2 linked regions of the Rudanella lutea DSM 19387 genome follow. The protein of the gene in region 1 interacts with the protein of each later gene in a pairwise test. Links are inferred from orthologs where the notes say so. Each region holds a gene or a part of one and is shown in the gene's direction. Other genes may lie near its edges. The genes, in order: RUDLU_RS0115380 and ung.

Region 1 (3,092 bases):
AACCGCGACCGGCCACCGGCCGCATTCCGATGCCCACCCCCGTTGAAATGGGTGCTCGCCAGTTCGCGTACCGAAAACTCACCGACCGAGCGGAATGAGATCCGAATCTCTTCGCCCCGGTCAATCAGAATAGCCGCCATAACGACCCCTTCCACCGAAAGGGCGTAGTTGACCAGCCCCTCAGTGTCGCCGGTTTTGGAACGGAACCGCTTCAGTTCCTCGGCACTCAGGGTGATGTAGGCAAACTTGTATTCGGGCACAACCACCAGCTTTTCGTTGAGCACATACCCAAGCATGCGGAGCTTATCGAGCGATGTGTTGTCGTAAATACGCCGGTGAATGCTGCTCACATCGATGCGGAGGTCGAGCAGATCGGCGGCCATACGGTGTACATCGCCGGTGGTGCTACCGTGCCGAAAGGAGCCGGTATCGGTCATCAAACCGGCGTACAGGCACTCGGCCATCGGCACATCAATCATGTCTTTATGCCCCAGCCCAACAATCAGGCGGAAAATCAACTGAGCCGTGGCGGCTGCTGTAGGGTCCCAAAGGCCGAGATCGGCAAATGATTCGGGCTCGAGGTGGTGATCGATCAGGATTTTACGACCGCGGGCCTGCCGGATCAGGGCGCCCAGTTCGCGGATACGGTCGAGGCTGGAAAAATCGAGGCAGAAAAGCAGGTCGGCTTCGTCGACCAACTGGGTGACGGCCGTGCGTACACGCTCCTCAAAAACAACCACATCGCTGTTGCCGGCTAACCAATGCAAACTTTGGGGATAATCGGTAGGGGTAACGACGGTAACGCGGTGCCCCCGTTTTTTGAGGTAGGCCGCTAATCCGAGCGAGGAGCCCATGGCGTCCGCGTCGGGGTTTTGGTGTGTCGTAATCAGAATTGTTTGCGGGTGCTGAAGCAACTCGCCAATGGCATCGAGATCTTGCATGAGTGGTCGGCAGCATTTGCCGAAAAATCAAGCCACAAAGGTACAAATTATTTGAACATCAGGTTTCGGATATTGGCGGGTCTGGTGTAGGACAAGTTCATTAGGGCGGGTTTTTCAAAAAAAGTCTCTTGACAGGATTACAGGATAAACAGGATTTATTCAGGCCCAGAAAATCCTGTTTATCCTGTAATCCTCCGGGTGGCCGGGCGGTCAGAAGAAGAAACCTTACCTACTCCCTACCCGGAGTAGGTAAAGCACGCTGTTTCAGGGGCAATATCGAGTAACTGGCACCCGAAATGGAAATTCGTCGCTACCTTTGCGCAAAATTTTATTTGGTACACTTCCCAATGATTACGAATCGTACATTCACCATGATTAAGCCCGACGCCGTTGAGGCTGGGCATACAGGGGCCATCATCAAAATGATTGAAGAAGCCGGTTTCCGCATCGTCGCCATGAAAAAGACGAAGATGAGCAGCGAGCGGGCGGGCCAATTCTACGAAGTTCACAGTGAGCGGCCTTTCTACGCATCGCTGTGCGAGTACATGTCGTCGGGGGCTATTGTACCGATGATTCTGGAGAAAGAAAATGCCGTAGCCGACTTCCGGAAACTGATCGGTGCTACAAACCCGGCCAATGCCGAAGAAGGCACCATTCGGAAGCTGTATGCCAAGTCGATCGAAGCAAACGCCATCCATGGCTCTGACTCCGACGAAAACGCGCAGATCGAAGGGAACTTCTTTTTCTCGCGTACGGAGCAGTTTTAAGTAATTTAGTATCGGCTATCAGACGTCCAGGCACACAAGGGTTTGGGGGCTGATAGCCGATACTGGCTGTGCTTAGGTTTTAGTAAACCTTCTCGCCCCGCTTAAGCCACACGCCCCACGGCCGCGAGTACGCATGGACGAGCTTGGTGGGCTTACCCGTATGGTCGACAACCGGGTTGCCCTGATTCACCCATTCGAACAGGCTACCGTATAGGTTATGAACCCGCTCATAACCAGCGGCTTTTAGTTTGTCGCCGATTTTATCGCTCCGATATCCCACCGAACAGTACGTCACGATGTTGGCCGTTTTGGGGATGCCTTTGAGCCGCTCGAAGCTGAAATCATCGTAGCCAACCCAACGGGCGTTGGGCAGATGACTCACATCGTACTCCTTTTTTTCGCGGGTATCGAGCAAAACCACGTCTTTCATGGCTTTCAACTCCGTCACGGTAACCGTCGGTACGGTGCTATTGCCATACAGCGTATGAAGCAAAGCCCGGTACGCCTGGCTGGCAGGTTGGGCCATAGCCGAAGAGAACAGACAACAGGATAAAAACGTAAGGAAACCCAGTTTCATAAGGAGTTAATTACACGGTTGGTATAACGTAAGGCCGATGTGCCGGATTATCGGAACCGCCTGATTATGCTTATGTTATAGACGTTCAGGAGGGGGTAATTTGTACAAAAGTAAGAATGGCTTATCAGTATCCCGTAAAATTTACGTTAAAAACATACCCTGAGCAGGTAATCAGTAGTGTCTGACGGGTACATTGACTAATTTTATGGATTCGTATGACGAGAAATACATTTTTGATGGATTGAACCTACTACCTGATAGTGAACGATGGGGAAGAACGTGCGAATTGGATTATCTGTAGTTTGTCTGCTACTTGTTGGTTTACTGAGCGCTGCGGCTTTGACAACGCCAGCCAAACGACTCGTATCAACCCTACGGCGTTCGGCGGTCGTTAAGAAACCCGTTGTCTCTAAACCTAAGGGCAAGGATCATACGTTTCCGGCGACTCGGCCGGTCGAAGTGCTGGCTCCTGTAGACAGCAGTGCCGAAAAATGGATCGACAGCGTGTTTACAACCATGACGCCTGAGCAAAAAGTAGGGCAGTTTTTCATGGTGGCCACGTTCTCAAACCGGCACGCCAATCATTATCAGTACATTGAACACCTGATTCAGAACTACCACATCGGTGGACTGATCTTCTTTCAGGGCGGCCCGCACCGGCAGGCTCTACTGACCAATCGGTATCAGTCTCTCTCCAAAATCCCGATGCTCGTTGGGATCGACGGTGAATGGGGGCTGGGTATGCGGCTCGACAGTGCCATGGATTTTCCCAAGCAGATGGCTTTGGGCGCTCTGCGCGATGATCGG
Region 2 (3,099 bases), 870 kb from region 1 along the record:
CGGGGACCAGAGTCTGATCGAGGTTACCCACCACCTGCCGCACGTTGGTACATCCCAGTTGCGCAAAGGTCTGACCCGCCAGATCCGCCGTTTCGGGGCAGCCTTCAAAGGTGACCACTTGCCCCCCAACAGCCTCGGCCCCTTTGGCCAGATACGCCGTGGTAACCCCCAGCGAGGTGCCCAAATCGAGCACGGTACGGGTCTGAAAACGTTGGGTAAGTCGGTGCAGCAAGCGGCCGTATTTGTCGGCCTTGAGCGATTTTCGGGCAATAGAGCTTACCGATCGGTGATACTGTCCGGCTCCGGTACCAAAATCGGTCACGTGGATTTGCGTAGGGTTTGAGCAAAGCTGCTGCCGTACCTGCGCAATAGGCGTGTAAACAGGGGCTTCCCGGTCGTCAACACGGATGGTACGCGTGTACAGATCGTACAAAAAGGGCGAATGAAGAGAGTGCTCGTCGCGGGCCGCGAGCCAATAACGGAGGTACGCTTGAATCAACTTAATTTAATCTGAACGGAACCACCATGGTGAACTCCGGGATGGTAATGTGAAGGCGTTTGCCGTCGATGATGCGCTCAATCAGGTACGAACCGACCATCTTGCCCATGCTGGAGCGCAGATTGCAGCCCGATACGTATTCGTGCACCTCGCCCGGCTCAAGCACGGGTTGCTGACCCACCACACCTTCGCCTTCTACCTCGCGAATGGTGCCGTTGGAGTCGTAGATTGTCCAGCGACGCCGAAGCAGATGTACGGTGTAGTCGCTGGCATTTTCAATCGTGATTCGGTATGTGAAAACGTAATGCGCCTGTAAGGGGCTGGAGTAGTCCGACTGATACTCGGTTTTCACACTCACCCTGATACCTTCCGTTACTGCCGAAATCATAATTTTAGGCTCATTTTGACAACCTTAGAACGAAAATTAGGTTGTTAAGTTTACTTTAGCAAGTGGCTCTACCTATTTTTTTTGCCTTCACGCTGGCGACCTATATACGTCACACAGTAGGTGTCGCGCCTGGGTAATTAGCCTCTATCATTGCCCTCATAACGCAGAATCCGCATGAAAGTTGTCATTGCCGAATCGTGGCAGAAACGGCTACAGGCCGAGTTTGATCAACCCTATTTTGTTAAGTTAGCCCAGTTTGTCCGCGACGAGTACAGTACACAACGCGTATATCCGCCGGGCAAACTCATTTTCAATGCTTTCGACAAATGCAGCTTCGACAACACCCGGGTGGTGATTCTGGGGCAAGACCCGTATCATGGCGAGGGGCAAGCCAACGGACTGGCTTTTTCGGTAGCCGATGGTATTACAAAGCCGCCTTCGTTGATCAATATTTTTAAAGAGATACAGGACGACCTGGGTAAACCCATTCCGAAATCGGGGAACCTCGAACGCTGGGCTGAGCAGGGTGTTATGCTCCTCAATGCTACCCTAACCGTACGGGCCGGTCAGGCGGGGTCGCATCAGGGAAAAGGCTGGGAAACCTTCACCGATGCCGTTATCAAGCTCATTTCCGACGAAAAAGAGCACGTTGTTTTTCTGCTTTGGGGAGCTTATGCACAAAAAAAAGGCGCCGTAATTGACGCCAAAAAACACCTTGTCCTGACCAGCAAACACCCGTCGCCCATGGCGGCTCAGTGGGGGGGCTGGTTTGGCAACAAGCACTTCAGTCAGGCAAACGCCTATCTACGCGAGCACGGGTTGCCGGAGATTAATTGGTAAAAAAGAAGAAAAGGACGAAGGGGAGGAAAGGGAGAAAGGGTTGCTTGCAGTGCATCCTTTCTCCCTTTCCTCCCCTTCGTCCTTTCACCGTTTATTTAATGATGCTAAACAGGCGGCTCCAGCGGATTTTCTGCCAGAACGACTCTGGATTCGGGTCAATCGACATCCAGACAAATACGGCCTTACCCACAATGTGGTCTTCGGGAACGAAGCCCCAGAACCGCGAATCGAGGGAGTTATGCCGGTTATCGCCCATCATGAAATAGTAATCTTGTTTGAACGTGTACGACGTAATCGGCTTCCCGTCGACCGTAACGCTGTTGGCCGTCAGCTCCACTTTGCCGTTATCTTCATACCGCTGAATCACCGGTCCGTAGAACGCAATGGTTTGTGGGGTGAGCTGAATGGTCTGCCCTTTTTTAGGCACCTGCAACGGCCCGAAGAAGTCCCGGTTCCATTTAGTTTGCTCGCCACCGTATACCCCAAAGCCCGTTCCCGGTTGATCGACAAGTAAGGTAACGGCCTTAACGCCCTCAACCGTTTTGAACTTCTCGGCAGTTTCTTTAGTAGTGATAACCTTATAACCAATAAGCTCATTTTGCTTAGTAGAGTCGTTATACTGCTGCCAAGGTTGCCAATTTAACGTGTGATTATTTGGGTCAGGATCTCGATAATCATTAACTATTCCAAATTTTCGAAAATATTTATCTTCCCAACTTTGATCAGCGGTAAATACGATATACTCATGCTGCACCCCAGGCGGAGTGGGCATTGGCTTTCCATTGATAAATACCTCCTGACTCCGCAGCTCGACCACGTCGCCCGGAATACCAATACAGCGTTTGATGTAGTTGGTCCGCAAATCGGGGGGGTACTGATCTTCAATGGGGTAGTTAAACACCACCACATCGCCATTTTTCACGCTGGTGAAGCCCGGCAACCGAAACGACGGTAACTGGAGCGCCGTGCTGTACGACGGGATTTCGGTGCCCCATATTTTCTGGTGCGTCAGAGGCACCTGCAAGGGCGTGCGCGGGGTGCGCGTACCGTAATGCAGTTTGCTCACAAACAGAAAATCGCCCACCAGCAAGCTGTTTTCCATGGAGGGCGTCGGGATGGTAAAAGCCTCCATGAACAGCCATCGGATAAGCGTAGCTGCCACAACGGCGAACAGTATTGAGTCGAACCACTCACGAAGGGGCGACTTTTTAGGCTTTTGTTTCGAGACTGGTTTTTGCTCCGTTATTGCCATGATAAAAAAAGTGAGCAGTTGGCAGTAGCAGTGAGCAGTTTGGCTTTCGCGCCTGCCTACTGCCATTGCTTACTGAGTACTACATTCCTAATAAATCATCCATACCAAATATACCCTGCC

The links.
Region 2: the proteins of RUDLU_RS0115380 (region 1) and ung interact in binary tests that used the Escherichia coli proteins (3 or more experiments, as listed by UniProt). The link is inferred for Rudanella lutea DSM 19387 from one-to-one orthologs.

What each region holds. Positions count from the first base shown.
Region 1 is NZ_KB913013.1:3,720,062-3,723,153, forward strand. Bases 235-2,998 are described here. They hold RUDLU_RS0115380 (nucleoside-diphosphate kinase), read left to right. Parts: upstream 235-1,288; coding sequence 1,289-1,708; downstream 1,709-2,998. Other genes in these bases: RUDLU_RS0115375 (DHH family phosphoesterase), read right to left, coding at 235-941; RUDLU_RS0115385 (rhodanese-like domain-containing protein), read right to left, coding at 1,788-2,285; RUDLU_RS0115390 (serine hydrolase domain-containing protein), read left to right, coding at 2,553-2,998. In the rest of the region: more of RUDLU_RS0115375, read right to left, coding at 1-234; more of RUDLU_RS0115390, read left to right, coding at 2,999-3,092. UniProt on the Escherichia coli protein: Major role in the synthesis of nucleoside triphosphates other than ATP. The ATP gamma phosphate is transferred to the NDP beta phosphate via a ping-pong mechanism, using a phosphorylated active-site intermediate.
Region 2 is NZ_KB913013.1:4,594,433-4,597,531, reverse strand. What follows is about bases 124-2,894. They hold ung (uracil-DNA glycosylase), read left to right. Parts: upstream 124-1,061; coding sequence 1,062-1,727; downstream 1,728-2,894. Other genes in these bases: lepB (signal peptidase I), read right to left, coding at 1,819-2,894; apaG (Co2+/Mg2+ efflux protein ApaG), read right to left, coding at 501-887; RUDLU_RS0119005 (O-methyltransferase), read right to left, coding at 124-499. Also shown: more of RUDLU_RS0119005, read right to left, coding at 1-123; more of lepB, read right to left, coding at 2,895-2,979; dapB (4-hydroxy-tetrahydrodipicolinate reductase), read right to left, coding at 3,059-3,099. UniProt on the Escherichia coli protein: Excises uracil residues from the DNA which can arise as a result of misincorporation of dUMP residues by DNA polymerase or due to deamination of cytosine.